Linked DNA regions of Verrucomicrobium spinosum DSM 4136 = JCM 18804. The protein of the gene in region 1 interacts with the protein of each later gene in a pairwise test. Links are inferred from orthologs where the notes say so. Each region holds a gene or a part of one and is shown on either strand. Other genes may lie near its edges.

Evidence for each region.
Region 2: the proteins of def (region 1) and VSP_RS30940 interact in binary tests that used the Escherichia coli proteins (3 or more experiments, as listed by UniProt). The link is inferred for Verrucomicrobium spinosum DSM 4136 = JCM 18804 from one-to-one orthologs.

Annotation. Positions count from the first base shown.
Region 1 is NZ_ABIZ01000001.1:33,961-49,498, forward strand. The notes cover bases 6,377-9,210. They hold def (peptide deformylase), read right to left. Parts: upstream 8,166-9,210; coding sequence 7,587-8,165; downstream 6,377-7,586. Other genes in these bases: VSP_RS00175 (sll0787 family AIR synthase-like protein), read left to right, coding at 6,377-7,207; VSP_RS00185 (ExbD/TolR family protein), read right to left, coding at 8,308-8,763; VSP_RS00190 (MotA/TolQ/ExbB proton channel family protein), read right to left, coding at 8,823-9,210. In the rest of the region: VSP_RS00135 (M1 family aminopeptidase), read right to left, coding at 1-759; VSP_RS00145 (MSMEG_0572/Sll0783 family nitrogen starvation response protein), read left to right, coding at 1,048-1,530; VSP_RS33145 (Nit6803 family nitrilase), read left to right, coding at 1,579-2,637; VSP_RS00155 (MSMEG_0568 family radical SAM protein), read left to right, coding at 2,579-3,733; VSP_RS00160 (MSMEG_0570 family nitrogen starvation response protein), read left to right, coding at 3,878-4,153; VSP_RS00165 (MSMEG_0569 family flavin-dependent oxidoreductase), read left to right, coding at 4,206-5,498; VSP_RS00170 (MSMEG_0567/Sll0786 family nitrogen starvation N-acetyltransferase), read left to right, coding at 5,562-6,128; more of VSP_RS00175, read left to right, coding at 6,227-6,376; more of VSP_RS00190, read right to left, coding at 9,211-9,527; VSP_RS00195 (hypothetical protein), read right to left, coding at 9,538-10,797; VSP_RS00200 (DNA-3-methyladenine glycosylase family protein), read right to left, coding at 10,882-11,784; VSP_RS00205 (hypothetical protein), read right to left, coding at 11,897-12,796; VSP_RS38680 (DUF4339 domain-containing protein), read right to left, coding at 12,798-13,394; VSP_RS00215 (CPBP family intramembrane glutamic endopeptidase), read right to left, coding at 13,418-14,137; VSP_RS00220 (MarR family winged helix-turn-helix transcriptional regulator), read right to left, coding at 14,335-14,802; VSP_RS00225 (hydroxypyruvate isomerase family protein), read left to right, coding at 14,939-15,538. UniProt on the Escherichia coli protein: Removes the formyl group from the N-terminal Met of newly synthesized proteins. Requires at least a dipeptide for an efficient rate of reaction. N-terminal L-methionine is a prerequisite for activity but the enzyme has broad specificity at other positions.
Region 2 is NZ_ABIZ01000001.1:7,664,872-7,680,526, forward strand. Bases 4,134-7,084 are described here. They hold VSP_RS30940 (aspartate-semialdehyde dehydrogenase), read left to right. Parts: upstream 4,134-5,070; coding sequence 5,071-6,099; downstream 6,100-7,084. Other genes in these bases: VSP_RS30930 (beta strand repeat-containing protein), read left to right, coding at 4,134-4,571; VSP_RS30935 (L,D-transpeptidase), read right to left, coding at 4,556-5,020; VSP_RS38255 (anthranilate synthase component I family protein), read left to right, coding at 6,280-7,084. Also shown: VSP_RS40325 (DUF1549 domain-containing protein), read right to left, coding at 1-1,397; more of VSP_RS30930, read left to right, coding at 1,725-4,133; more of VSP_RS38255, read left to right, coding at 7,085-7,497; VSP_RS30950 (HU family DNA-binding protein), read right to left, coding at 7,617-7,892; VSP_RS30955 (gamma carbonic anhydrase family protein), read left to right, coding at 8,023-8,541; VSP_RS30960 (polyprenyl synthetase family protein), read left to right, coding at 8,649-9,536; VSP_RS30965 (metallopeptidase family protein), read left to right, coding at 9,560-9,919; hemL (glutamate-1-semialdehyde 2,1-aminomutase), read left to right, coding at 10,303-11,598; DNA repair protein RecN, read left to right, coding at 12,108-13,769; VSP_RS38260 (tetratricopeptide repeat protein), read left to right, coding at 13,867-15,655.

The DNA.
Region 1 (15,538 bases):
CGGCGGCACGTGCAGCGCCAGGGGCACGGTGCCCGCCTTCCCCTCCAGGGTGTGGAAATAACCTGCGGCCAGGGCCACGAGGTAGTTCACATGCGGCTGGTTCTGCCGCCAGTGCCACAGCGTGAGACCGGCGGCGTCCTTCTGGTTATTGGAAACCAACACGCCGTTGGAAATGGCCTGCATGTCCGCGGGAATGTGGCAGACCACCTCGCTGGTGAAGCGCTCGTTGGGGTAGTCGTAACAAGGGAACCAGAAGCGGTGCAGCTCCGCCTCCCCCTGCGTCCACACCTGAGTGTCGCCGGGCTTGTAGCCGTTCTCGGGTGTGCGGAAATAAAGTCCCCGTTCCGGTTGCGCGCGGTAGCGGATCACCACGCCTGCCTCGGCATCAACGGGCACGGGGTTCTTGAAGACCAGCACCAGCTTTTCGTCCGTCACCGCATACTCGGCCAGCAGGGCGTTGCTCGTTTGCACGCCTTCAATCTCCAGGCCCACCGCATCCAGCTCGAGTTTGGTGAGCGGAGTGGCGATCGGCTTGAAAGTGAGCGAGGAGGTCCCTTTGACAGTGCGTTTGTCGAAGTCCGGGGTCACATCCAGTTTCAGATGCAGGATGTCCACCAGCCGGTCCCGGGCGTATTTGCGGCCTGGTTTTTCGTTGGTGATTTTGGGCAGGAGATGCTTGCCGCAGGCGCAGATGGAGTCCTGCCCGGCCATGACGGCCTGGCTCGCGAGGAGGGAAAATAGGAGGGCGGCGCGGAGCATGGGAACGTGGAGTAAGGCCCCTGTTTTGGCAGAAAGGCCTTTGGATGGAAACTTCAAAATTCAACGAGGCTTCACCGGTACGGCCTCCCAGTCTCCACCTTGAAGTTTGGCATTTGAATTTTGAAGTTTCCGCCGCCCCGGCGGCCATGCAACGATTTGCATGAATGTCCGGCCAGACGGAACAGACCACCTGGCATGGTGGCACCGCGGCTGCTGAATCTCTGCGGCGTGTGAGGACCCATTCAGGGCCTCCGAGGATAACGGAAAACCATCTACTCCCTGACGACTATGCCCGCGGTAAACAGAGACATGAACAAGGACGGCGACTTTCTCGTGGATTATGAAGAGAAGGTCTTCGAGGACGTGAAGGCCAATCCTGGCGAGAAGGCGCTGGTCACCTTTCACGGTGTCGCCTTCGAAGGGTCCATCGGTCTGGTGAACACCCTGGTGGCCACCCGGTTGCTGCGCAAAGGCTATGAAACCTCCATCCTCCTGTATGGCCCGGGGGTAACTCTCGGATTCCAGCGAGGTTTCCCCACCCTTGGCGATGAGGCTTTCCCCGGCCATCTCCTAGTGAACAAGCGTCTGGCCCAGTTCATGGCGGAGGGGGGCAAGATCTATGCCTGCCGCTTCTCCACGCAGGCACTGTACGGGCAGACGGAGAAGGCTTTCATTCCGGGCATCATTCCCATCAACCCCCTGGATGTGCTGGACATTGTTCTCCTCCACGGCAGGGCCAATGCGGTCCAGATCCACTCCTGGAACCTGTAACCAGCGCAGGACGCAGCACCCGCAGACAAACACAACCCCCAGGGGCGTATGGCAACGATGATTCGAGCGGCAGCGGTGCAGATCGCACCTGATCTGACCAGTGTGGAAGGCACGGTGGACCGTGTCTGCCGGGCGGTGGCCGAGGCTGCCGCCGGAGGGGTGGAACTGGCGGTCTTCCCAGAGACCTTCGTGCCCTACTACCCCTATTTCTCCTTTGTAGAGCCGCCGGTGAGCGCCGGTCGCGAGCACCTGCGGCTCTACGAAAACGCGGTGGAGGTCCCCGGCTGGATACCGGACATTCTTTCCCAACAGGCCCGGCGGCATGGCATGGTGCTGGTGGTGGGAGTGAATGAACGGGACCACGGGTCTCTCTACAACACGCAGCTGGTCTTTGATGCCGACGGCACTCTGGTGCTGAAGCGGCGCAAGATCACCCCCACCTATCATGAACGCATGATTTGGGGCCAGGGCGATGGATCGGGGCTCAAAGTGGTGGAGACCAAGGTAGGCCGCCTGGGCGCTCTGGCCTGCTGGGAACACTACAACCCCCTCGCCCGGTTCTCGCTCATGGCCCAGCACGAGCAGATCCACTGTGCCCAGTTCCCTGGGTCCATGGTGGGGCCCATCTTCCGGGATCAGATCGAGGTGACCATCCGGCATCACGCGCTGGAGTCCGGTTGCTTCGTGGTGAACTCCACCGGCTGGCTCACGGATGAGCAGATCACCAGTATCACTCCCGATGCCAAGATGCAGAAGGCGCTCCGCGGCGGGTGCTTCACCGCCATCGTCTCCCCTGAAGGTGCGCTCATGGGTGAACCGCTCACCGAGGGTGAAGGCATGGTGGTGGCGGATCTGGACTTCGCCCTCATCACCAAACGCAAGCGCATGATGGACAGCGTGGGCCACTACTCCCGGCCGGATCTGCTCTCCCTGGTGATGCACCAGCAGCCACTTCACCAATACACGTCGTGCCCCTCGCCATTGTCGGCGAGCCCTGAACCCCTGATCAACGGTACCTCCCGCAGCCATGACCTCAGCTCCCCTTCCCATGAATCCAACGGACTTCGAGACCGCCTTGCTCACCCGCAAGCAATGGCTGGTGTCTGAGTTGCAGTCACTCGGCCTGCGCATGGTGGATGAGGCGGCTTCCGCCTCCAGCCGGCGCGGCGGCGCTGGGCCCAGCGACCACAAGGCGCTCCAGGTCATGGGCACCACCGTCATGGTGCCCATCCACACCCACCCGGCCCGCCAGTCCCCTTTCACAGCTGACCCGCCGACCTTCGACGGACGCTCCATGCTCTACCGGGACGGACGCCCGGAGGCACCCATACGCTTCCCCCGCCAGCCCAGGTTCTATGATCTTACTACGGAAGACGGCATCCCGTACTGGAAGCTTGCCCAGCTCCACTCTCACAACGTCCTGGCCACCACCGTGCTGCAGACCTGCATCCGTTACGGCAATGCGGAGACCAAGTGCCAGTTCTGCGCCATCGGTGAGTCGCTCAAAGCGGGGCGCACGATTGCGCGGAAGACCCCGGAGCAGCTCGCCGAGGTGGCGGCCGCCGCCCAGAAGTTTGATGGGGTCGAGCAGGTGGTGCTCACCACCGGCACCCCGCCCACGGAGGATCGCGGAGCCGCCGTGTTGGTGGACGTGGCCCGTGCCATCAAGTCCCGCACCGGGCTCGCCATTCAGGCCCAGTGTGAACCCCCGGCGGATTTCAGCTGGTTCCACCGGCTGAAGGACGCGGGGGTTGACACCCTGGGGATGCATCTCGAGGCCTGGGATGAGACGGTGAGAGCCCGCATCATGCCGGGCAAGGCGCAGGTCCCGGTGAGTTATTACCTGGAAGCCTTTGCAGCGGCCGTGGCCGTCTTTGGCCGCGGCCAGGTCAGCACTTACCTGCTGGGCGGCCTGGGCGACACCGCAGAGGGCCTCCTGGACGGCTGCCGCCAGCTCATCGCCCTGGGCGTGTACCCCTTTGTCGTGCCCTTCGTCCCCATCGGCGGCACCCCGTTGCAACACCGTCAGCCCCCCGGAGCGGAGTTCATGCGCAGCATCCTCCAGCCCCTGGGCGAAATGCTCTCCGCCGCCGGCATGACCTCTGAAACCGTAAAGGCCGGCTGCGCCAAATGCGGGGCGTGCTCTTCGCTCTCCACCTTTGAAAATCAGGACAGCAACGGTCAGAACATGTGTCTGGGGTGATTTGAGCCCGATGATTTAACCACTGAAGCACAGAGCACGCTGAGATTGTACCTGGGTTTCAACCGCTGGGTTCTAGGAGCCTTTCATTGAGAATCTTGTTCTCCCCCTCTTCCCTCCACCCTTTTCCCTTATCCCTCTTTCTTCATGCCCTCCGTCAACTTCACCATCCAGCTTCCCGATGGAGTCACCCGGGAGTGCTACTCCCCTTCCACCGTTGTACGCACCTATTTTCAGAAGGGCGAGGAAATGACGGTCACGGAGTTTGTCTCCCGGAGCCGCGAGGCGCTGACGGAGGCGTCGGAGCGGGTGCGGGCCAAGTTCGGATTCTACTGCACCTCCGCGTCCGCCCAGATCAGCGACATCGAGCACTTCTCGAAGAACCAGCCTCCGGAGGGAACGGTTCGCATCCTCTCCATCTGACCCCTTTCCCCCGCCTCTGAAACCAGGAGCCCGAGCATCCCTACCTTCTGCCATGTCCGTCATGCCCACCCATCACTATCCCGTCATCATCATTGGCGGAGGCCAGGCCGGCCTCTCCATGAGCTACTGCCTCAAGGAACGGGGCATCGACCACCTCATCTTTGAAAAACACCGCTTCGCCGAGGCCTGGCGTTCCAAACGATGGGACAACTTCTGCCTGGTCACGCCCAACTGGCAATGCGCCCTGCCCGGGTTCAAGTACTCTGGGGACGATCCCAACGGCTTCATGAAAAAGGAGGAGATCGTCAAGTACATCGAGGATTATGTGAAGCTCTTCAATCCCCCGCTGCGCGAGGGCGTAACCGTGCAGCGGGTGCGCCGCCATGAGACTGGAATCTATGAAATAAGCACCAGCGAGGGTGAGTTCACCGCCGGGCAGGTGGTGATTGCCACGGGCGGCTACCACACCGCCACGGTCCCGCGGATGGCGGAGAAGTTTCCCGAGGACATCGTGCAGATGCACTCCTCCGACTACAAAAATCCCGCTGCCCTCCCGGAGGGGGCGGTGCTGGTGGTTGGCACCGGCCAGTCTGGCTGCCAGATCGCAGAGGATCTGCACCTCGAAGGAAGGAAAGTGCATCTCTGCGTGGGCGGCGCTCCCCGCACTGCCCGGCGCTATCGCGGGAAGGACGTCGTGGACTGGCTGCACGAGATGGGCTACTACAACCTGCCGGTGCACGAGCACCCGCTGAAGGAGCGTGTGCGGGCCAAGGCCAACCACTATGTCACGGGCCGTGATGGCGGTCGCGACATCGACCTGCGCAAGTTCGCGCTGGAAGGCATGCAGCTGCACGGCCGCCTGCTCGAGGTGCGCCAGGGCCTGCTCAAGTTCGGCACCGACTTGAAGCAGAACCTCGACAATGCTGACAACGTGGCGGACAGCATCAAGAACACGATCGACAAGTACATCGCCTCACGTGGCATCGATGTTCCGCAGGAGGAGCGCTACGTTCCGGTCTGGCAGCCGCCCGCAGAGTCGCCGGATCTCGACTTCGCCGCCTCGGGCATCCGTTCCATCATCTGGAGCATGGGTTTCCAGACAGACTACCGCTGGCTGGAGATCCCGGTGTTCGACGGCAAGGGCTACCCGAGCCACCAGCGGGGCGTGACCGACGTCCCTGGTGTTTATTTCCTAGGTCTGCCCTGGCAGCACACCTGGGGCTCCGGCCGGTTCTCTGGGGTGGCGGATGATGCCCGGTTCCTCGCGGATTGTGTCGAGGCCCGGCACAACACGACCAAGTCTCTGGCCGGTCGCAAGCTCAACGAACTGGCCCTCGGTTCGTGATGGTCCACCCGCTTGGCACAACCTATGCAGACTTCCCAACAGACCTTCCACCCCTTTTGAGCCATGCTCTTTGAGCCTTTTCCAGAGTATAAACCCCGGGATTTTGTGTTCAAGATCGCCTCGACTCCCCAGGAGCTACAGGGCTACTGGAATCTGAGACGGGATGTTTTCTGCGAAGAACAGGGTGTCTTTGTGGAGCATGATCGCGATGAGGTGGACGCCCACGCCATTCCCCTCATCTGCGCCACCCTGGTGGCTGGCATGGTGGATGAGGTGGTGGGCACGGTGCGGATCGATGAACGCGAGCCCCGCCTCTGGTACGGGAGTCGGTTGTGTGTGCACAAGGCCCATCGTCGCCTCACGGAGATGAGCCCGGGGGTGAGCGTGCGGAATCATCAGCCGGTGCACCGTGGTTTTGGAGCGCTCGGGGCGGGCCTCATCTACAAAGCGGTGTCCACGGCCAACGCCATTGGGTGTGACCGCTTTCTGGCGAACGTGCAGGAACAGAATGCGCGATTCTTTCAGCGCCTGCACTGGCTCAAGCTGGAGGAACGGGTGCTGCACGGGCGCGTGCATGCCCACATGGAGGCAGAACTGGGTCACTACCCTCCGGCAGAGCTGGTGGCCTGAGCTGCAGGTGCCGATTTGAGACTGGGCGAATGACACGCTGGGCTGCGGCCTCAGTTCCGTTTCCTTTTGAGCGTGTCGTCCTTCCTCCTGCCTTTACCATGACCCCCGACCAGCTTGAATCTCTGGCCCTGAGCCTGCGCGAGCATCCGAATGTGGCGGAGAAGCTCAAGATCGCCGCCGCCTATTCCCCTGCTCTGGGGGTGGCTCAAAAGATCGCGGTGGGTGATGACACGGCTGCGATTCCAGATGGCGACGGCTTCCTGCTCTTTGCGGCCGAGGGCATGATGGAAGGTTTCATCGAATTCGACCCCTGGTTCGCCGGGTACAGCGCAGTGATGGTGAACCTCAGCGACATTGCCGCCATGGGCGGCACTCCCACCGCGCTTGTGGATGTGGTCTGGACCGAGGAGTCCTCCCCCGTGACCTCGGAGCTTTGGGCCGGCATGCAGGCGGCGTCTGCTGCGTACGGGGTACCTATTGTCGGCGGTCACACCACGCGATTTGGCAAGGGGCGCACTCCCCTGCTGGCTGTAGCCGTGGTGGGCCGCGCGAAAAAGCTGATTACGAGCTTCGACGCCAGACCGGGAGACACCCTGTTGATGGCCGTGGACTTGCGCGGAGCTTATCGTGGAGAGGGCACTGTTTTCTGGAATGCCAGCGTGGGCTCGCCCCCGGAGCGGTTGCAGACGGATTTGAAGCTGTTGCCTCGCCTTGCGGAGGCCGGGCTGCTCACCGCAGGCAAGGATATCAGCAACGGAGGTGTCCTGGGTACGCTGGCCATGTTGCTGGCCACTTCGGCGGCCGGAGCGGTGTTGCAGTTGGACCAACTGCCCAAGCCGCAGGGGGTGGATGTTGAACTCAGCCGCTGGCTCTTGTCGTTTCCTAGCTATGGCTATTTGCTGACGGCCGCACCGGAGAACGTGGATGAGGTGTGCCAGGTGTTCGCGGGAAGCGGCATCGCCTGCGCCCCGGTGGGGAACATCACAAGCGGAAAACTCCTTGAACTGGCCTGGGGTGACCAGCGTGTGCCCTTCGCAGAGATGGAGCCATCACCTTCCATCGCGGCGGCTGCTCTGTGAGGAGTTGAGCCACTGAGGCTCTTTGGGCACGCCGCTGAAGCTCGTAGCTGCACTTGTGAAAGTGCGGAGGGTGGCGAGGCCCTGTGGGGTGAGCGGCGGATCCTGGGTGACGAGCGGCCTGACCAGGTTCTCACGAACCCAGCCACGACTGACTCTCTTTGGCCGTGCAGCCGCAGCTCGTAGCTGCACTCGTGAAAGTGCGGAGAGTGGCGCGGCCCTGTGGGGTGAGTAGCGGATCTTGGGTGGCGAGCGGCCTGATCAGGTTCTCACGAACCCAGCCACGAACTACGAACTGCCCCCAATTTTCTCCCCGTCCCACGGGTTTACTGTCCTACCGAATTACCGAATTACCGAATTACTGAATCACCGTTTTACCGAACTACCGTTTCGACGGGATCAATCCATCTTCTTCCCACTCCAACATCAGGCGCTTCAGCTTGCGGCGCACGCCCAGCTTGGCGGCGGCGGAGAGACGGTCGATGAAGAGAATGCCGTTGAGGTGGTCGATCTCGTGTTGCAGTGCACGGGCCAGGAGACCGTCCGCTTCGATGGTCCGGGTCTCTCCGTCGAGCGTCTGGTACTCCACTTTCACCCCGGCGGAGCGACGGACTTCGCTGCGCAGATCTGGAATGCTCAGGCAGCCTTCCTCCCCCATGGCTTTCTCTTTCCCGTGATCCAGCTTGGGATTCAGGAAGATCAGCGGCATGGCTTCAGCCAGCGGGGTGTCCTCGCCATTGAGGCGGACGTAGGTCACGGACTCGTCATCTGGCGGCACTTCTATCACGGCGAGCTGTAGGGCGATGCCGACCTGCGGGGCAGCCAGACCCACGCCGCGGGCGTTGTGCATGGTCTCAATCATGTCCTGCGACAGCTTCCGGATTTCCTCGGTGACTTCGGTGATGGGCTTGCACTTCACGCGAAGAACGGGGTCGCCGTAGATGACAATGGGCAGGATCATGAATGATGACGGGTATGAAGATTTAACTGGGGTCTGTTTACTTTGGAAACGCTTGCGGACCGCCGGAAGGGCGATCCGCAGGCAAGATCCGGTGAACTGGACTCCGCAAAAGCGGGGTGTCAGGCCTGGAATGGGAGCTGGATCACGGGGCCACCGTGGCGGCAGAGGCTGCGGGGGCAACCATGCCACGCTGGATGCGGGCCGGCACGTCGTTGATGGGAATGCCGGCGGATTTCAGAGAATCCCACACCCGGACGAGGAGTCCAAGCGGAGTTTCCTTGTCGGCCTGAAGTTCCAACTTGGCCTTGGGATCCCGCTCACGCAGGGCGGCAAGCGCTTCGGCGAGTTTGTCAGCGGTGACTTCAGTCCCATCGAGCAGGATTTTGCGTTCTGGTGTGATGGCCAGGGTGGTCCGCTTTTCCTTGGAGGGGGCGCTGGTGCCCAGTGTCTTGGAAGTAGGCAGGTTGATCTTCATCTGCGTCCGCTGCTCACGGAACGTCGTGGTCGCCACGATGAAGAGCAGCACGATCACAAGGATGTCCACCAGAGCCACGATGGGGATCTGGGGCGTGGTGCGTTTTTTGCGGCGGATGTTCATGCGGGGAGGGCGGCTTCAGCGCTTCTCGTCTCTTTCTCTAGCAAGGAGGGGCGGAGGGCTCAATAGCGGCCAGCCAGCGGGGAGCGACGCACTTCGAAGTGGCGGTGGAAGTCGTGAATGGCGCGGCGGAGGATGAGCTCCATGCGCACGGAGATGGCGTCCAGCTTGCGGCTGAAGTAGCCGTGGGCGATGACGGTCGGGATGGCCACCAAGAGGCCGGCGATGGTGCTGTGGAGCGCCTCGGCGATCCCCTTGGCCACCTGCTGGGTGTCGGCGTCGGGTACGACATTGCCTGTGCCGAAGGTGGAGAACACCGTCACGAGGCCCACCACCGCGCCAAGCAGGCCGAGCAGCGGGGAGACCGTCACGATGACTTCCAGGAGCGGTACGCCTGTTTCCAGCCTGTGCAGGATCACGTGGGCGGCGGTTTCGCACGCCTCATTGTTTTCCTCACGCGTTTCGTGTTTGCCGGAAATGGCGATGATGCCGAGCTGGGCGGCTACGCTGCCGTCTTCCTCCAGCATGTTCTGGAGCGGGGTGATGTCTCCAGTGGTGGCATAGCGTTCAATCTTGCGGATCTCCTCTTCAATATGTGCGGGGAACAGGATGCTGTCCCGCAGCTGGAGTGCCTTCATGATGATCACCGTCGCAGAAATGATCGAGCATAGCACGATCAGGATCATCACCTGTCCTCCTCCCACGAGGAAGTTCCAGATGTGCGTTAATCCATTACTAAGGACGGCAAGGCAGACAGGTTCGAACATGGGCAGGTGATTAGGGATGGATGACGATGTCGTAGTTGATCTCCAGGCGCTCTCTGTCCAGGATGGGAACCAGGTCCAGGGGGATAGGGGGAATTTCAGCCTTGAGGATGGCCTCAATGGTGAAATCTTCCATCAAGGGATTGGCATCTTTCATGGTGAATTTCAAGTCCTCCACCTTGCCATATTTGTTGACGTAGAACTTCAAGCTGAGACGTCCGGGCTCCACCGCATCGGCTTCCCGGCTGCGGTAAAAATGCCACTTCTTCTCCACGGCGCTTGTCACCTGGCGCATGTAGCGCCCCACCGGAGTGGCCGCTGCCGCCACGGAGTCTTCCGAGCCGATATTGCTGATGGTGCCCTTGGTCGCGCTAGTACGGGTCTGGGGGGTGAAGGCTCCCAGTTCAGACTTTGGTACGGGCGGAACCAGCGGGGACCGGTCGCTGGGGGAGGCACCTTCAGGAAGGGGGGGCTGGGGGATGCCGGGCTGGGCACCGTCCAATGGCGTCCGCATTTCCAGTGCGGTGGTGGGCGTCCGGGGGGCAGGTGGCGGGGTGTCCACCGCGTCTGCCTTGCGGAGCTGCGCCTCGAGCTCACGCACCATCTGCTCGGAGCGGGAATCCACCTTCATGGCGATGTCCGGCAGGGATAGCCGGGGCTCATCCAGGGAGGGAGAGGTCATGACCGGATCCAGACGGGCTGGCGGCGTGGCTGCTGGCTTCACTTCAGGAACGGCCTGCACTGGCACGGGAGGAGGGGGCACCGCTGCAACGGCCGGGGAGGGGGCCTTGGGGGTGGATGGCGGCACCAGCGTCACTGCCGGCAGGGTGGGAATCCCGCTCATGGAGGTGCCGGCGTCGTTCTTGATCTCGCCATCTTTGTATTCCCGGTTGGCCAGTTCCAAGGTCGGCTCATCCATGCCGCGGGTCGTGGGGCGGCCGGGCTCGCCATTTTTTTCTGGAAGCAGCTTGGAGGACGCCACCGTGTTCCGGTCGGACATGAAGGCGGCATTGGCGGGAGCCTCAGGGCTCTCTGTGTTTTGCGTGGTCCGGACGTACTGCTGCTTCGGCGGCGTCTTTTCCAGCTCAGGGGTGGGGGCCGGCTCCGGCTCCGGCTCTGGTTCCAGCTCCGCAGTCACCTCTGGAGGGACGTCGTCCGGGAAGATAAGCGTCTCCTCCTCAACGGGGGCCTGGGCCCTGTCAGCCAGCATGGCTTCACGGGCGGGTGCCATGCTCATCCATAGCGCCGCAAACAGAAATAGCAGGAGATGCATCGTCAGCGAACCGACAATGCCAATCCTGACGGCTTTGGTTTCCTGGTAGACCACAGCAGATTATTGACAGCGCTTCTGCAAGAATCAAACCACTTTACGCAACCGAGAGAACGTCCCGCTCGTACGTGCGTGGTGAAAAAGCCATTGCTGAGCATAGCCCCGATAGGGCCCAAAGTGCGTCTTGGCAAACTCTCGCAACTCCCGGGCGGACACATTTTCCGCCGTCCCGGCAAAGTACAACTCCCTCAGCGCGCGCTCGATCCATACATCGATGGGGAAGACGCCCAGACGCTCGTAGGCAAAGAGAAGGGTGCATTGGGCGATCTTGGGGCCCACTCCGGGCAGGGTGCAGAGCAGCTCGCAGGCTGCCTCGTCATCGACTGCCACAGGGGTTTCCAGGTCGAAGTTTCCCTCTGCAATGCGGCTGGCGGTCTGGTGCAGAAACTTTGCCCGGTAACCCAATCCGCAGGCACGGAGCGCTGCCTCCCCGGCCCGGGCCAGAGCCTCAGGGGTGGGATAGGTGTGCAAAACTTTCCCGTTCAGTGTCGCGACGGGCTGGCCAAAACGCTCCCTCAGCGTCAGGGAAATCTGGCGGATGTGGGCCACTTGTTTGAGCGAGGAGGTGATGAAGGTGGCCAGACATTCCCACCGCGGCTGGCGCAATATTCGCAGCCCGGGCGAGTACTGGAGCGCCCGTTTCAGGTGGGCGTCCCGCTTTGGCAGCGTGCGCTGCATCTTCATCAGATCATGATCGAGCGCAAGATACCGGCTGACCAGGTCCCCGTGCCCCGCAGAAACGTGCAGCATCCCCGGCTCCGGCTGGGAGACGGTCACGAGTTCTCCACCGATCAATCCCAAGAAGCCCCCATCCTGCTCATGCCAGTGGAACACCTGCCCGCTGTTCAGCGTGGCGGCGAGGTCGAAGCTGGCGACGGGGAGGCAGTTCCTGGCTGGAACTGAGCGGGGTGCGGGGGATGACCTGGGCAAAGGAAGAGGCTGTTCGGTGGTGAGATCTGTGACACCCCGTTCAGGGCGGAGTTCACAAGCAAACGTGAGAACGCCGGGAATTTTCCACTGCGCTCCCGATTGGGCGCAGGCCTCAAGGTTTCACCACCAGCTTCTTCAGCATGGCGCGGGTGCGGGGGATCGCGGTCTGGCCCAGGAAGGATTCCTGCTGGTTGAGCTGGTCCAGGGGGAGCATGGATTCACCGGTGTACACACCGCGCTCGTCATAGAAGCAGCAGTACACGTAACCGCGCTTCACGGCCTGGAGAGCAAGAAATTCGCGCCAGGGGAGAGTGCCCGACTGGGGCACGGGCTCGTTGAGGTCGGTCGCCTTCGCTTCCGCCCAGCGGGGACCCCGCTTGATCTCCAGCTCCACGTAGCCATCCAGTTGTCTCACGGAACTGATGGTGATGCTGACGTAGTCCGCGGTGGCGGAGGACTCCAGCTCCACACCCTGGGAGGGCTGCACCATCACCTTGGTACGATGAAAGAGCTCCTTCCAGTCCACCAGAAACAGGGAAACAAGCCCCAGAAGGGTCAGCAGCGCCAGCAGGCCGCATCCTTGCAGCAGGAGGTGACGCTTGGGCTTGGACGCTGCTGCGCCGGGCGGGGGTGGGGGGGCCTCGGTCCCGATCTTCCGTGACTGGACCGACACCTTGCCGTCTGGCTGGATGAAATAAAGCGTCTGGATCTCTGCTCCACCGCGGGACTCACGGGATCTCAGGGTGGAGTAGAGAGGGGCAGGGGAGCCGCCATAGAGCGCGGAGAACGCCTCCAGCGCGGTCGTCATCACGGACTGCAGATCTCCACCCACGAGGCGGGAGGTCTTTTTTTCTGCATTGCTGGCCAGCAGGGAGAATTGCGCGCCGTCCAGTTCCAGGCTGAAGTCCAGGCCAGACTTGGCCGCCTGCTGGACCCAGCTTTCCACTGCTTCGTCCCCAGGATTGGGGCCTTGAAGCAGACCGTCGAGAGTGTAAGTGCCGCTTGCCGCCATATCAGGAGACTTTGAAGAGCGGTTGCAACTCGGGGGTCTGCTGGGCGGCTGTCCAGTCGGCCATGCCTTCGCGCCACACCAGCGTGTCCTGATGAATCGCGCCGATGGAGGTTTCTTCCTTGAGCCTGGCGAGCGTCACTGGGCCTTGTTGGGAGGAACTTTGGTCGAGATAGAACCAGATCGGCCGGGTTTCCTCCAGCGCTGGGGGGCGGTGATGGGGAGGGCCTCCAAGATGGGGGCGTGGAGGGGAGGATGACAGGAGCGCGGGAGCAGTCGCCCGTGTATCCATCTTCAGGGCCGCATCATGGGCATCCAGGCGTGCTGCCGTGTGGGCGCGCAGGGCATCCACTTTCATCTGCTCCTGACGGAGCTGCTCCCGCAGGCGGCGGTTCATGTCCTCCTGGATCCGCGTGGCCTCCTGCTGCTCCCGCAAGTTGGGCAGGCAGAGGATGATGACCAGACCGATGCACCCCAGGAAGAATCCGCCAAAGAACCAGCCCACGCCGCTGCGGCCCTTGGAGTTCGCCACGGCAGCACTGACACCACCGAATACGCAGAGCATGATGAGCTGAAAGATTACTTCGCCGCCGTCGTCCATAAGGGGGTTATTTGATGGGATGGTTACGTTAGCAGGCCTTCATACCACAAGACTGCAAGGTTATGCAAGAAATGCAGGAGAATCCCTGGAAAAAGCAAGCCGCTCTTCCATCGCGTCCAGGCCAGCAGGGCACCGACCAAAAACAGATAGGGTGAGCTCAGGACAGAAAAGTGGATCGCACTGAAAAGGGCGGCTGAAAGGGCCACGGCTTTCCAAGGGCCGATCACCCGCATCAGCCAAGTCTGCACGAGGCCGCGGAAGCCGATCTCTTCGAAGATGGCCGGCATCACACAGATGAGGAACACCCGGGCGGCAACCATCGGCACCAGCCCGGTCACATCCTTGTACATGTCCTCGCGCAGCTCTTCGGAGGCCAGGTTCCAGAGCGCGCCATGCCACAGCAGGTTGACCAGCAGCAGGCCCGCCAGCCCTATCAGCCCCTTGACCATGATGGGGGAGAAGAGGCCCAGCCCGCCGAACTGAGGGCGGAGGACGTCGCGATGAAGCCAGCCAAATACCGTCGAGACTACGGCCACTGACAGCAGCCCAATGATCAGGCCTGGCACCCCTCCGTCATCGGCCGGGTGAATGAGAAATCCCAGAAGGGTCGCCCCCAGAAGAGCTCCCACATAGGCGGAAAACAGCCGCCACACTTCCGGTGCCAGTTTCCTCACACGAGTTTCATCATCCCACTGGGCCGGACGCACCTCGGGCAGCACGGCCTCCACATCGGTATGCGGCATGGCGCACGCGGTGCAGAAGTAAAAGCGGGGTTGGAGCGGCTGGCCGCAATACTGGCAGCACTGGGGGGATTGGCCATGACCATGGGGCACGAGCATGCGTCAAAATCTAACGTCATGCCTGGCACGGATCAATCTGCAATCCCATACCGCAAATTTCGTGCGGCCCAGGTCTGATTGGTCGGGGAATGACCCTGCGCTCACGCGGCCCCGACCGCCTCACGCGGCCCCGAAACGGGCTCGAACACGGCGCGAAGGACCCGAAGCGAGGTGCGAATGTCGGCCAGGACATGGGGATCGAGATGCTGTAGCCGGCTGGCGAGAAACTCCCGCGCCTGGAGCAGGATCGCCTCGTGGATCTGCTGGCCCTCGGTACTCAGATGCAGTTTGATCTTTCGTCGGTCACGACGGTCGGGAGCGCGTTGCACGTAGCCCGCATCCACCAGGCCGTCCATCATCTTGGAGGCGGTCGGGAGAGTGAGGCCGAGAAACTGCGCTACCTCGGTGAGGGTGCTGCCCTCGTGACGCCCCACGAAGGACAATGCCCTGAATTGGGGCATCGACAGTTCGGGGGTTCGGTCACGGCGGACTTCAGCTCGAACACCCCTCATGATGAGAGGGACGACTTCGAGGAGATCTGCCGCGCAGTCCTGGGGTGAGGAGTCCATGAGATTGCGAAGATGATAGTTGCCTACGACAACAGATCGGAGCTGACCACCCCGGCGGCTTTGGATAATTTTCAACTGGAGGGCGGGAAGTGGGCAAAACTTGGCAAACTTGGGAGGGCCACGTAGCATGTTCCGCATGTCGCAATCTTCTTTCTCACGCCGCCGTTTTCTGGAGGCTGGCACCTTCGCCACTGTGGCCGCCTCCCTCCAGCACCGCCTTGAAGCTGCCGACCAGGCCAGCGGCCTGAAGGGCCGGATCAACCACTCTGCTTGCAAATGGTGCTACCCCAAGGTGCCGTTGGATGAACTCTGCCGCGCTGGCAAAGAGATGGGCCTGACCTCCATCGATCTGGTGGATCCGGCAGATTTCGCCACGCTCAAGGCGCATGGTCTGACCAGTGCGATGATCAGCTTTCCTTTCACGAAGGGGCCCGGCGATGTGAAGGTCGGCAGCATTGAACATGCCTTTAACAACCCGGAGTATCATGATCTGCTCGTGCAGATCTATGAACCCCACATCAAGGCCAGCGCTGAGTTCGGGGCGAAACACGTGATCTGCTTCTCAGGGAACCGTCGTGGCATGGATGAGGAAACGGGTCTCAAAAATTGTGCAGAAGGCCTGAAGAAAGTGCTGCCCATCGCAGAGAAGCACGGCATCACCCTGGTGATGGAGCTGCTCAACAGCAAGGTGAACCACAAGGACTACATGTGCGACAAGAGTGCCTGGGGTGTGGAA
Region 2 (15,655 bases), 7.6 Mb from region 1 along the record:
AGCTCCACATCCGCAGTGTAGGCCTCCCGTTGATAGGTCTGGGAGTTCAGCAGGATGCGCAAATACGCCTTCATGTCGAAGTTCACCTGCTTCATGGTAGTTTCAAGGAACTCCATGAGGGCCGGGTTGCTTGGCACGGTGGAGTCCGTGATCTCATCCACGGGGTCGATCACCCCCATGCCCATCACTTTCTTCCACAGCCGGTTCGCCACCACCAGGGTGAAGCGCGGATTCTCCCGCGAGGTCATCCACTGTGAATAGGCCAGGATGGGAGCCTCACCCTCCTTGGTGATCTTGCCGTCCTTGGAGAAGGACACCGGGATCATTGGTTCGATGTTCGCACCGGGTCTGGCATCCTTGTACTGGTAGTCACCAGGCAGCTTCAACGTGCGGTCCAGGGCGTACACATGGTTGAAACGCAACCGGAACAGGATCTCGCTGAAGGCCTTGTTCATCGTCCGGCGCTCCTCAACCGCCAGGCCCTGCTGGGCCATGAAGCGGTTCACATCCGCCGCATTGGCCAGGGCGTTGGACCCTGCCATGCCGTTGCTGTGCGCGGCCATCTGGTAGTAGTCCATCTGGCTCCACTTGTCGAAGGGGTGGTTGTGGCACTGCGCGCACACCATCTGGGTGCCCAGGAAGACCTGGGTCGTCACTGCCATGTTGTCCAGCGGCATGCCCAGATCCCGCATGTAGAACCCCATGGCCCCATCTTCATAGGTGGCACCATCGGCAGTCAGCAGTTCCCGCACCATCCGGTCATACGGCTTGTTGTCTCTCAGTGACTCCTTGAGCCACTGGATGTACGCCGCCCCTGCCTCACGCCCCTGCCCACCGGGGGCAATCCCGTTCTTCACCCGCAACACATCCGCCCAGAAGTTGAAGGCATGCTGCACATAGCCGTCGCTGTTCAGCAGTTGATCAATGAGCTTCTGCCGTTTGGTGGCATCCTTTGATTCCAGGAACGCCACGGCTTCCGCCTTGGTGGGAATGCGGCCAACCACATCCAGATAAATGCGGCGCACAAAGACCTCATCGGAGACCGGCGCATTGGGCTGGATCTTTTCCGCCGCGAGTTTCGTGGCCACCAGTTCATCAATCTTCGCCGCCGCCTGCTGGACCTCCACCTTGCCGGTGTAGAGAGGCTCCCTGGCTGGCGGAGTCTCCAGGAAGGTTACCTGCGCATTGCGATCCGCCCGTTTGGCGTTTTTGGCCACCGCCTTGACTTTGGGTTTTGCGGCGGGTGCAGCGGTCGGATTCACCGCCGGGACCGCCTTGGGAGTCATTTCCTCATCCGCGCCGGGCGCTCTGCCGGGAAGTGACATCACCACCACGGCCGCTGCGGTGGTCACCGCGCGCAAGCCTGTCGTCAGGTATTGCTTTCTCACTGATTTCATCGCTCTGGAGTCAAGTCGTTAGGACTGCGTCGTGCGCCGCAGCATTCAAAGAGGGTCACCAATGTTGCCACTGGCTGGCGCGTGAAAACGAAGCCGGTGGACACGCCTTTCATTTTTTTCGAGGTGGTTCGCCAGACTGCCCCCACGATCCGGCGCAAGCGTGATCAAAACAATCGCAAGGGATTGGGAGAAATCGTGTCCAAAACCCCCCGCGATTTTGCCTCAAGAGGAGCGGCGTCCTTCCGACCTGTCTTCCCTCTACGGGAAGAAAACGCTCTAGCGCGCTCATCTTAAACCGCTTGCCTCACCCAAGCGCCCCTTGTCTTCATGCCCTTCCCCATCCTCCTCTCGTTCCAATCCTCACGCACCCCGGCATCGCGCCGATGGAGCATGCTGCTGTTGGGAATGGCTTCCCTCCTCACGACTCTGCCCCTGAATGCCGCCAACTTCTATTGGCGGGGCAGCAGTGGCACGGGAGGATCGGCAGACTGGGACACCGCGTCATCATTCTGGTTCGACAGCACCTTGAAGCCCTGGGCCACCGGGAATGCAGCCATCTTCGGCTCACCCACAGATACCGATGCCGGCTTGGGAGGTACTTTGACCTTACGATCCGCAATCGAAGCCACCACCCTGGTCTTCCAGAGCAAGGCCAATGGTTATCTGCTCCAGGGCGACACCAGTGCACGCAGCCTGACCTTGAGTGGGAACATCACCATCGATCCTGCGGCGACCGTTACCTTCGGCCAGAACCTCACCGTACAGCGCACCGGGCAGATCCACGTGGACGGCGGCGGCAAGCTGGTCATCGACAGCGGCGCGACCTTGACCACGCTGGGGAGCAGTTTCCTCAACATCAACGGAGGCACCACCGTCGAGGTCAAGACCGGTGGCATCTTGAGTTCCGGCGAGACCTTCATCGTGGGGACCACCGCCTCTGGCAATGGAGCCTCAGGATCCGGCACCCTTCTGATCAGCGGCGGCATCGTCAATGCCGGTGCCAACACCTCAGGAAGCCGCAATTTCATCTTGGGGAACCGGACCGGTAACGCGGGCGACGTGGTCGTGACCATCACCGGAGGCGAGCTCAACGGCAACGCCTCCGCCACAAACGGCATGGTGTTTGAGAACACCGGAGCCAGCTCGGCCATCTTCAACCTCGATGGCGGCACGCTCACCGTCCGGCGGGTGCTGCGGTCAGGAAGCCCTAACGCGGGCGAGGTCACCGAGTTCAACTTCAACGGAGGGGTGCTCAGGGTCACGGATACCGCAGGGGACGCCGGGGACGTCAACTTTGCCTTCCTCGCCAACACCTCCGGCATCACCTACAACGTGAAGGAGGGCGGAGCCATCATCGATACCAACGGGCGAAACGTCCTGGCCGCGGCCCAGCTCGTTCATGCGGGCACCGCTGCGATCGACGGCGGCTTCACCAAACGCGGCAGTGGCACCCTTCAACTCCACGGTGCCAACACCTTCACCGGGGCCACGGTGATTGAGGCGGGCACATTGAGCATCGCCTCCGATGGCAACCTCGGCGCAGCCCCCACCACCGCCACACCCGCCAGCCTGGTGATCCATGACGGGGCCACTCTGCGCACCACTTCCGCCGCCGATCTGGCTTTGAGCACCAACCGGGGCATCGCCATCGGTGCCGCCACTGGCGCGGGGACCAGCACCATCGAGGTGCAGTCCGGCTCACTCACCTTTGCAGGCATCATCGCCAATCGAGGAACAGGGCCCGCGGGTCTGATCAAAACCGGTGCCGGGGTGCTCAATCTCTCTGGTTCCACCGCCAACACCTTCAGCGGCCCCATCACGGTGAAAGCCGGCACCCTGCGGGCCGCCAGCGCGGCGCGACTGGGCACCGCCACCAATGTTCCCACGAACTTCACCCTGGACGGAGGGGGCTTCGACTACACCGGCGGCGGCTCCCCCATCGAGCGGGGCATCCACATCACTGCCAATGGCGGCACCCTCTACAGCTCCGTGGTGGCGTGGCGGCTCAATGGCAATATCACCGGCTCCGGCACGCTCACCATCAATGTGACGGCGGGATTCATCTCCACCTCGGGCGACAACAGCGCCTTCACCGGTGACATCGACATTGCCGCCGGAGAACTCCAGCTGCGCAAGGCGGCGGCCCTGGGCACCACCGACGGCAAGACCACCGTCCGCACCAATGCCACCCTGTCCCTGGACCAGAACGGCACTGGGGGAGGCGGCCAGGTTCCGGGAGACAACAACTACAAGGACGCCCTGGTTCTTGAAAACAACGCCACCCTGCGCAACCGCGGCGGCACCGGCGGCGGAGCGACCAACAGCCTCTACTCCGGCACCGTCACCCTGCAATCAGGCGTGGCCGTGATGGACATCGCGGGTCGTGTGCTCACCGTGCAAAACGTCATCAGCGGGGCAGGAGGCATCAACAAAACTGGCGCGGGCGAACTGGTCGTGGAGGCACAGAACACCTACACCGGGAAAACCACCGTCTCCGCAGGCACTTACTCCCTGGGAGCCTCCGCCTCCATCGCTGACAGTCCGTGGCTCCAGGTGAACAGCGGCACCACGCTCAAAGCGACTGCGCTCACCGGGACCGGGGGCTACACCACCAACAGCCAGGTCTTCACGGGCTCCGGCACCTTCCTCGGCAACTTCGGCTTGGGCGGCACCGCTCTCATCAAGGCGGGCGACTCCACCACCCAGGCCTTGAGCTCGATAGCCAGTGCAGGAGATCTCACGGGCAACCTCACCTTTGATGGAGACCTCTCCTTCAGCGCCAACGCCAGCGCGACCACCCGCGCCATCTTCGGCCTGGGCGGCGCTGGAGCGGGCCAGTTCGACCGGATCACCATCACCGGTGCCCTCAATGTGGGAGCCAACACCCGGTTCGAAGTGGTCTGGGTGAACGGCTTCGAAGCAGGCTGGGGCCAGTCGTTCGATCTCCTGGACTGGGCGTCGGGCTCCGCCATCTGGGGCACCTTTGACCCATTCCTCGAAACCTCGCTGGACCTCCCTGAGTTCACCCTCGGCTCCGGCCTCTACTGGGACTACAGCACCTTCAAGGACGACGGCATCATCCGGGTGGCTCCCGAGCCCTCCCGTGCCTTGCTCCTGCTGGCAGCATGCGGCACCCTTCTCCTGCGGCGGCGGCGCAGCTATTCCGCTATGTAAACGGGCGTGCCCGGCTCCACCAGATCATAGAGCTCCACCACATCCAGATTGCGCATGCGCACGCAGCCGTGGCTGCCCCGCTGACCGATCAGCTCCTCCTGGTTGGTGCCGTGGATGTACACGTAGCGGTCCTTGGTGTTCGCATTGCGCTCCTCCGTACCCTCCAGCCACAGGATGCGCGCCAGGATGAGGTCCGCGTCGGTCTTTTCCCCAGGCACCCATTCGCCCACAGCCTTCCGGCTCTTAAAGATGGTGTGCAACGGACTGTCCGCCCCGTGCTTCTCCGCCACACGAAAGGCCCCCAGCGGCGTGCGGTTGGAGCCCTCCTCAAAACCAATGCCAAACTTCGAGGTGCTGCATGGCCAGCTCTTCACCTGGCGCGTACCATCCCATAGGGAAAGGGTTTGCGTGGCGACGGAGACTTCGAGGCGTGGGTGCGAAAGTTGCATTTTGCAGGCGTCGGGGTAATCTGCCCGCCCTTTTCTACAAAGCAAACATCATGAGCAACACCAAACATGTCGCGGTCGTCGGCGCCACCGGAGCGGTGGGAGTGGAAATGTTGCGCTGCCTCGAACAGCGCAACTTCCCCGTCGGCCAGCTTACCCTTCTTGCCAGCGCCAGGAGCGCCGGAAAGACGATGAAATTCAAGGGTGAGGACGTGACAGTGAAGGAACTGACGCCCGACGCCTTCGCCGGTGTGGACATCGCCCTCTTCAGCGCAGGCGGCGGCATCAGCAAGGAGTTCGCTCCACACGCCACCAAGGCGGGCGCCATCGTGGTGGACAACTCCTCCGCCTTCCGCATGGATGACGAGGTGCCGCTCGTGGTGCCAGAGATCAATGCTGCGGACCTCAAGAATCTTCCCAAAGGCATCGCCGCCAACCCGAACTGCACCACCGCCATCACCCTGATGGCCCTGTACCCGCTGCATCAGGCCTTTGGCGTGAAGCGTGTGTTCGCCAGCAGCTACCAGGCCGTCTCCGGCACCGGAGCCCAAGCCATTGAGGAACTGGAAGCACAGATCCGCGACTGGGCCTCTGCCGACCGCAAGTGGGACGACGTCCGCCTCGCTGCGGACAAAGTGAAGGTCTATCCCCACCAGATCGCCTTCAACGCCCTGCCGCACGTGGACAGCTTCCTCGACTCCGGCTACACCAAGGAGGAGATGAAAATGGAGAACGAAGGGCGCAAGATCATGCACCACCCCGGTTTCCGCGCCAGCGTCACCTGCGTGCGGGTGCCCGTCTTCCGGGCTCACAGCGTGGCCGTGAGCGCTGAATTTGAGAAGCCTGTCACCGTTGCAGAGGCGCGCGCCGTGCTCGCCAAGGCCCCGGGACTCGATGTTGTGGATGATCCCACGCTCAAGCAGTATCCGCTGGCTCTCGATGTGGCTGGCAAGGACAACTGCGCAGTGGGCCGCCTTCGACTCGATTGCGCCCTCGACAACGGCCTCGCCTTCTGGATCGCCGGCGACCAGCTCCTCAAAGGAGCCGCTCTCAATGCGGTGCAGATCGCTGAGTGCCTGTAACCGACACCCTGGCAGACTCTTCCACCCCGCAGCGGCCTTCTGGTCCTGCGGGGTTTTTGTTGGTTTGTCCGAGCGCGTCGTTCAATCGTCCCGCCTCCCGCCGTCCTGCTTGATGTCCCGGCACTTCCAGTGCACTTTGACAAGGCTGTGACATCCGTTGGACATGCCCCGCACCCCTCTTTGCTCCAGCCGCCTTCGCCGCTGGAACTCGCGCGTGCGAAGCAGGCTGCAGGCGACCTGGTGTTTCTCGACAGCGCCATCGCTACCAACAGTTCCTTCTCCATCGTCGCCGAGGCCCCGGAAGAAGTGCTGACCGGCAATCTCTTTGAAGATGCCTCCAAGCTTCGCGAGATCATGCAGCAGCACCGTCCCCGCCATGTGGCGGATCTCGGTGCTCCGGCTGGTGGCCTCTATGGATGGATCGGGTTTGACGGGCAATACACGCTGGGCCGCTTTGCCCGATGCCACGTGTATCAACACGGAACCCAGTCCTGGCTCAAGACTGGAGACGGCGCGGGCGATGGCAGGCCGGATCTGCTCAAGGCCACTGCCACCGCGCCGGTGGAGACCCTCCTTCCCGAGTTCACGCCATGCATGACAGAGGAGGACTTCTGCAACCGCGTCCGGCGCGCGCAGGAGTACATCACCGCGGGTGATATCTACCAGGTGAACCTCTCCTATCCCTGGTCCGCCACCTGGCCGGCGGGCTTGGATCCATGGCGTTTCTACGAGCGGCTGCGCAAGGCCTCCCCCGCCCCCTACAGTGCTTACCTGAACCTTGCCGGCACCCAGGTGTTCAGCGCATCACCCGAGTGCTTCCTCAAGATCAGCGGCAATCACATCGTGACCCGCCCCATCAAAGGGACACGACCGCGCGCCAGCGAAGCGATCGAAGACCAGTGCCTCGCCGGCGAACTGCTCAACTCCCCCAAAGAACGTGCGGAGCTCGTGATGATCACTGACCTGGAACGCAACGATCTGGGACAGGTTTGTGAATACGGCAGCGTACAGGTGACGGCGTTGTTGAAGCACGAACGCCATGCGCAGGTGCATCATCTCGTCTCCACCGTGGAAGGCACCCTGCGGCCTGATGTGGATCACCTCGATGCGTTTCTGGCATGCTTTCCCGGCGGCTCCATCAGCGGTGCGCCAAAGAAGCGCGCCCTGGAGATCATTCACGAACTTGAGCCGCATCCACGCGGCCTCTACACCGGCGCCATCGGCTGCTTTGGCTTCAATGGTGAAAGCCACTTCAGCATCGCCATCCGCACCGCCTGGCGTGAAGGTGAGCACGCCATGTTCAACACCGGTGCCGGCATCGTGGCAGATTCGGATCCGCTGCGTGAGTGGGAGGAAACTCGCCACAAAGCCGCAGGCCTGCTGCTGGCCAGCCGTTGACTCTCAACATCAATTGCCGCCTCTTGGAAAAAAAGAGCCCGCGGCTGCGAGAGCCGCGGGCTTTTGTCTGAGAGAGAGTGACTGAACGCGTCTCAAGAAAGACGTCTTCAGCGGATCGCTTAGAGCGCGCCTTTGAGGGCGGAGGAGGGAACGAAGCGAACCGTCTTGGAGGCTTTGATCTTCATGGCTTCACCCGTCTTCGGGTTGCGGCCGGTGCGGGCGGCACGCTTGGCCACCTTGAAGGTACCGAAGCCGATAAGCTGGACCGTACCGGTCTTTGCCACGCCCTTGGAAATCGAAGCGAGCACGGCTTCCACGGCATCCGAAGCGGCGCGTTTGGAAGTGTCCCCGCCGAGATTCTTTTGCACGGCTTCAATAAGTTCAGCTTTATTCATGGTCTGCGTGATATGTTTGGGTTGCTGGAAGGACCCTCTGCTGGATAAGTGCGGGGCTTCGCGTTTGTTTATGGATAAATTCACGGAAAGCGTCAACCCCATTTCGTCTCCAGCCCTTATTTTTTCAGGCATGAAACGCTTTTTGCTGCCACAAGAATCACCCCGGATTGACATCACTGCATTCATCGCCGCAGGAGCAGTTGTGGTAGGTGGTGTGACCGTCTCCGCCGAAGCCAGCATTTGGTACAGTTGTGTTCTCCGTGGCGATATTAATCACATTCATATTGGCCCCCGCTCCAACATTCAGGACGGCACTATTGTGCATGTGGCAGATGACTTTGAGGCGAGGGTGGGTGAGGCCGTCAGCGTGGGCCACAGAGCCATCATCCACGCCTGCACCATCGGAGATGAGACTCTGGTCGGCATGGGGGCCATCGTCATGGATGGTGCCGTCATCGGTCCACGCTGCATCATCGCAGCCGGAGCCCTGGTGACCAAGCACACCGTGGTGCCCGAGGGCTCGCTCATCGTAGGCTCACCTGCACGGGTGGTGCGAACCCTGAGCCAGGAGGAACAGGCAGGAAATGCCCGGCTTGCCGCGAAATACGTCGAAATCTCGCGCCGATACCGGGACATGGGCCAACTGTAAAATGCCAGACGAGGCGTATCTGCATCGAACTGCCGCTTGAGATTCCAGCAGGATTGTTCCAAGGAAAGATGCCCATGCCGTGAAGGCATCCCTCACTTCCTCCTGCCATGTCTGCCGATCTCAAGTCTTATCTCACTCAACGTGTCGCCTTTGTGGATGCGGCGCTGGATCGTTTTGTAGCAGCGGCAGAGACCCGGCCGGTGACGATTCACAAGGCCATGCGGCACAGTCTGTTCGCGGGTGGGAAACGGCTCCGCCCCATCCTCTGTCTTGCCGCAGCCGAAGCTTGTGGCGGCTCGCTGGAGAATGCCTTGTACGCTGCGTGCGCAGTCGAGTGTCTTCACACCTATTCGCTCATTCATGATGACCTGCCCTGCATGGATGATGACGACATGCGGCGCGGTGTGCCCACCTGTCACAAGGTCTTTGGCGAGGCCATGGCCCTGCTGGCCGGGGATGCACTGCAGGCGCTCTCGTTTGAACTGGTGGCGCAAACTCCGGTGACCCACCGCCACTCTCCCGCCGCCATGGTCTTGGAACTGGCCCGCACTGCCGGCAGCCTGCATCTGGTGGGCGGACAGGTCGCGGATCTGGAAGGGGAAGGCAAGAAGCTCGGCATCGAGGACCTGCGCTACATTCACGAAAGCAAGACCGCCGCACTGTTGACCTCCAGCGTGAAGCTGGGCGGCATGAGTGCTGATGCGCAGTTGGATCAAGTGCAGGCGCTGCATGACTTCGGCATGGCCACAGGGCTGGCCTTCCAGATCATCGACGACATCCTGGACGTGACGCAGACCACGGAAAAGCTGGGCAAAAGCGCTGGCAAAGACGTGGCCTCGGAGAAGTCCACCTACCCCGCCCTCATGGGCCTGGACGCCTCCCGCGATGAAGCTCATCGACTCACCGGGAAAGCGCGCCAGGCGCTGGAAGTCTTCGGCCCCAACGGTCACTGGCTGCATCAACTGGCAGACTACCTTCTCAAGCGCGACTACTAGCCGCACCAGCCGCCGCATTTTTCATGCACCCCAAGCTGTTGCGACTGGCCCAGACGGAAGTTGAGCGGATCCTCGCACAGCTTCCTGAAACCGTTCGCGACGCCGCACTTGAGTGTTTCATCTCCTACGAAAACGCCGCAGACGAGTCCGACGAGACCCTGGCGGACCTGCTCGGGCTCTTCGAAGGATTCAGCCGGTTGGACCCTGAACCCTCCGGCCCGTCCGAGATGCCCCGCGTGCGCCTCTTCCTGGACAACCTCTGGCTCTATGCAGAAGAGGATGAGCGCACCTACCGTGATGAGGTTCGCATCACTTATTTACACGAACTCGGCCACTACCTCGGCTGGGGCGAGGAGGAGGTCGAGGCCCTGGGGCTGGGGTAGGCCGCCTGCGGCGGAGACACAAGACTTCAAGACACAAGACGAAAGACCTGAGACTGGGAAGGGAAGGTGCTTTTCAGGCTGGGCGGAAGAGGGGCCCTGCTCCACGCATTCCTAGAACCCAGTCTTCCCGCTCCGCATGCGATGTTGGAGTTGCGTCCCGCATGCGGGACGGTCAGGAGGCAGGCGGCCTGGCGACAACACCAGGGCCAGGGAACGTTCATCGCCCGGCGAAGGCCGCGTCAAGCCGAAACACTCCAAGATGCTGGCGCGTTGAAGGACGCCCCCCTTGCCAAACAAACATTCTCCATCCATCCAGCATCCCCCAAGGCCACTCCCCCCTCTTCCCGCTCGACTCCGGGCCGTCCCGCGCTACTCATTCTCCCATGTCCGACTCTCCATCTTCGCTTTCCTCCAAGTTGTTTGCCATGGCGAAGCAATACATCCCCGGCGGGGTCAACTCCCCGGTCCGCGCCTTTCGCAACGTGGGCGGCGAGCCTTTCTTCGCCCAGCGGGCCAAGGGCTGCCGGGTGTGGGATGTGGACGGCAAGGACCGGATTGACTACGTGGGCACCTGGGGTCCGGCCATTTTGGGCCACGCCCCCCAGTGCGTCATCGAGGCGGTGCACAACGCCGCCAAGGACGGGGTCAGCTTCGGCATCCCAAATGCCTACGAGGTGGAGATGGCCAAGCTCATCGTGGACTGGGTGCCCAGCGTCGAGAAGGTTCGCATGACCAACAGCGGCACAGAGGCCACCATGTCGTGCATTCGTCTCGCCCGGGGTTACACGAAGCGCGACCGGATCGTGAAGTTTGACGGTTGCTATCACGGCCATGTGGATTCCCTGCTGGTCGCGGCTGGCAGTGGTGCCCTCACCCACGGCCACCCGGACAGCGCCGGCGTGCCCAAGAGCTTCGCGGAGCTGACCACCGTGCTGCCGTACAACGACGTCGCCGCCCTCGAGGAGTGCTTTGACAAGTACGGCCACGAGATCGCCGCCCTCATCGTGGAGAGCTACCCTGCCAACGCCGGGCTCATTCTTCCGCAACCGGGTTTCCTGCAAAAGATGCGCGAGGTCACGGAGAAGCACGGCGCGCTGCTGATCCTGGATGAAGTGATGACCGGCTTCCGTGTCGCCCGCGGCGGGGTTCAAGAAAAAGAAGGGCTCAAGCCAGATCTCACCGCCCTGGGCAAGGTGATCGGCGGCGGCCTCCCCGTCGGTGCTTTTGGCGGTCGCGCCGAGATCATGGACTACCTTGCTCCCGATGGTCCCGTGTACCAGGCTGGCACCCTGTCTGGCAACCCCCTGGCCATGGCCGCCGGTCTGGCCCAGTTGCAGGAAATGGAGAAACAGAAGGGCTGGGACCGTCTGGAAGACCTCGGCCAGATCATGGAAACCGCGGTGCTCGATGTACTGAAGAAGACCGGCCGCAACTACCAGTGGTATCGCACCGGCAGCATGTTCTGCCTCTTCTTCACGGAGAAGCCCGTGCTCAATCTCACGGACGCCAAGACGAGCGACCTCGCATCCTTCAGGAAGTTCTTCCACTACTGTCTGGACCACGGCGTGTACTTCGCGCCTTCGCAGTTCGAAACCGGCTTCATCAGCATGGCCCACGGCCCTGATGATCTGGCTCGCACCGCCGAGGTGGTGCAGAAAGCGTTGCTGTCATTGGATTAAGTGGGAGGTGGTGAACGATCCGCCAAGTATTCGAACCCGGAGGGTTCACCATGAATAGCCATGTGGTGGAGCGTGCGTAGCGAGTGCAACCCATGGAAAACGTGGAGCGGAAACTCTTCCGCGGAGCGGTCGGCCATCACGACGGTCATACATCCCAAGCAGACACTACCCGCCCAAGGCCTACCGCTCCGCGGTAGCACGGCGTTGACACTTTCCACGGGTTTGACTCGCTAAACTCGCCTAACCCGTGGCTATTCATGGTGGACCCTCCGGGTTCGGAATCCCCCCAAACACCACGCATTTAGAGAGATGTCACCCCTGCGAACCGCATTGGCCTCAAGTTCCCACGAGAGAGGCTCCTAACACAGAAGCCCTGTCGCCGTGTAGACGCTCCGCCGCCGGAGGTCTCTACCAGACATCTGCCTACCAGTTTTCAGCAAACGCACCCCGCAGGCGTTTGCAAAAAAGAAGGGCGCTCGCATAATCGCAGTGTCTTCCTCCCCCACCCGATGCTCTCCCTCCTCAAGATCCAAAATCTCGCCCTCGTAGAAGACCTCGCGTGGGAGCTTGGTCCAGGTCTCGTGGGCGTCACCGGCGAGACAGGAGCTGGCAAGTCCATCATCGTGGGCGCGCTCAAGCTGATCCTGGGTGAGCGTGCCGACAAGGGGCTCATCCGCACTGGCACGGAGTCCTGCAGTGTAGAGGCGGTGTTTGATCTGAAGAAGACCGACACCGTGGACAGCATTCTGACGGCATCGGGACTCGATCCGCTGGACGGGGAGTCCCTCATCATCCGACGGGTCATCGGAGCCAGCACCAACAAGCAGTTCGTGAATGGTTCGCCCGTCACGTCCGCCATGCTCAAGGAGCTGGGGGCCTACCTGGTGGACCTGCATGGACCTCACGACCACCAGTCACTCAATTCACGGGAACGCCAGCTTGAGATGCTGGACGGGTATGCGGGACTTGATGACGCCAGCGAGGCGTATCGTGCCGCGCATCAAATCTGGCGGAAGGCCGTGGGCGAGTACGAAGAACTCGCCACCAGTGAACGAGCCTCCGAGCAGGAGATGGACATGCTCCGCTTCCAGATCAACGATATTGACGCGGCGGGCCTGCGCGAAGGCGAAGAGGAACAGATCGAATCCCGCCACCGCATCGCCGCGAACGGTTCCCGCCTCGTGGAACTGTGCGGACAGGTGGAAGAACGCCTGGGCGAAGGAGAAGGAGGTGTGCTGGCAGGCATGCGCGATGTCTCCCGCCTCCTCCATGATCTTGAGAAGCTTGACCCCAAGCTGGCGGAATCCTTTCAGGGCTTCCAGTCGGCCTACATTGAGCTGCAGGATCTGGAGGGCAGCGTCCGCGACTATGCGGAGGAGATCGAAATCCAGCCCGAGGAACTTGAGCGGCTGGAGGAGCGCATTCACATCATCCAGCTCCTCAAGCGCAAGTACGGGAGCTCCATCACCGCGATCCTGAAGTTCAAGGAAGAGGCAGAGGAGAAACTGGGCCGGATGGAAAACCGCGGCGAAGCTCTTGAAAAGCTGGACCAGGCGGTCAAAGCCTCCCGCAAGGAGGTGGACAAGCTGGGGCACGACCTCTCCGCCCAGCGCAAGCTGGCCGCTCCACGCCTGGCCAAGGACATCGCCGTCCACCTGGCGGATCTTGGGTTCAAGCGGGCCGTGTTCGAAGTGTCCCTGACGCTCCGTCCCGAGCCTGCCCGCGACGGTTTGGAAGAGGTGGATTTCCTCTTCGCCCCCAACCCGGGCGAACCGCTCAAACCTCTGCGCCTCACCGCCTCCAGCGGGGAAATGTCCCGTGTGCTGCTGGCGGTGAAGAGCGCCCTGGCGCGGGAGGACTCCATCCCGCTCATGGTCTTTGATGAAATTGACGCCAACGTGGGCGGCAACATTGCCGAGGCCGTGGGCCGCAAGATGGCCGCCCTCTCCGGGCAGCATCAGGTCATCGCGATCACCCACATGCCCCAGCTCGCCTCCCTGGCGCAGAGCCATTTTGTGGTGACCAAGGAGTTCGACGAGCACCGCACCCGCTCCACCCTGCGGGAGGTGGCTGGCCCGGCCCGGGTGGAGGAGCTGGCCCGCATGCTGGGCGGCAAGGCCGAGAGCGCCCGCATCCACGCCGAGAGTTTGCTGGCCGGAGCGGCAAAGTAATTGCTGCTTTGAACGCCAGTCCGTGTTGTACTGGCCAAGCCAGATGCCTGAGAATCCGGTGGTGCACGCCCCGGATGCGGGCCGTATCCTATCATTCATGACCATGTTTGCCGCGCCTCTCGGAAAACGGAATGCCCGCTCGCAGGATGGATCTCCCCCGGGTGGGACCCAGGCTCGAGCACTTCCCAGCGCTCGCAAGGGCACGGCAGGCGGATGGATCGCCGCTCTCACCTGCGCAGCAGGCCTTTCATTGTCCCCGGCGGCAGACACCGCCACGGCTGCACCCTGGTCTGAGAAGGACTCCCGTCTGGCGAGCGAGTACCTGAATCTCCTGGTGGAACAGCCGGAGTACGGCCGGGTGCTGGACCTGCTTTGGGATCTCTATCGCAAGCACGACTCCACCAGTTTTCTGCTGGAAAACATCGCCACCCAGGCCAAGGCCCAGCCCCACCCTCACATCACGCTGGTCCACGCCCACCTGCTGCGCAAGGCAGGTCACAATGCAGAGGCTGCCGCCTTGTACGACGAGGTGCTCAAGAAAGAGCCCAAGAATCCGCTCGTCCTCCGTGCCCGGGCCGATCTGGCGACCGAGGCGGGCGACTCCCAAATTGCCCTGGACCTCATTCAGCGCCTCACCACCCTCTTCCCGGAGAACGACGTCCAACGCATCCCCTTGTTCCTGGAACAGGGACGCCTGGCTCTGGCACTGAACAAACCCGAAGAGGCGGCCAAAGTCTGGGAACAAGCGACCCAACTGCAGCCGGAGAACACGACCCTCGTGCGGGAGGTGGCACAACGTCTGCTGGGCACTGGATTCCTGGAAAGGGCGCTCGCTCTCTATCAACAACTGGCCCAGACCACGGACCCTGAGAAGCGCCTGGATGCCCTCCAGGATCTGGCGCGAATCGAAGAACAAGCCGACCATTTTGAACCAGCCGCGGAGGCCCTGCGCAAGGGGCTGGCCGTGCTCCACTTCAAAGACTGGCGCTACGCCCAGTTCTTTGTGCGCCTCGTCAGGCTGCATGAGCGCTTTGGCCATCTGGACCTGCTCAAGGCGACCCTCGCAAAGGAAGCCGCAGTCCGCCCCGCCCAGGAAAAAGCCCTGGCGGACATGGCCCGCTTTTCCGACCTGACGGTGGATTCCGATGAGCACCTCCGCTGGCTGCGGGAGCTTGTTTCCTCCTTCCCAGACGCCACCGACTACCGCTGGCAGCTGGTGACCGCGCTGCTGGATCATGACCAGTGGCAGGAGGCGGGACAACTGGTGGATGCGCGGTTGAAAAACGACGGCACAGATCTTCCCGCCCTGGTCCAGTTGCGTTGCCTGGCGCACCTCCGGGCGGGCGAGCCAGAGATGGCCGTGGCCCGGCTGCGTCAGGTGCTGGACACCCAGGGCAGCACCCTGGAGGTGGAGCAGCAGGTCCTCGCGTTCGCACGGGAGAAGGCACTGGATGAGATCGTCGAGCGCATCCTCCGCGCCCGCATGGCCCGGGATCCGGACAAGGCGGAGGTCGTCTTCGAGCTGGCCTCCTATCTGGTAAAACGCCAGCGGCTGGAAGACGCCCGCAAGGTGCTCAACGAATACGCGGCGACACCCGGCCTCCGCAATGAGGAGGCCCAGCGCCGTCTTCAAGACGTAGCCGCTTTCCTCATCACCTCCCAACAATCCGATGCGGCAGAAGAAGCCGCCCGCAGCGCCGTGAAAAAAGGCGGCGACCGTGGAGCGCTCGTCCAGCTCGCCGATGTTCTCTCCCAGAAAGGAGACCACGCTGCGGCCCTGCCCCTCCTGGAAAAGGCCTGGACCCTGAGCGACTCCATCGACAAGCGGACGGATGTGGATGAGATGATGCTTTCCATCCTCTCCGGCGAACAGGCTCAGGAAACTT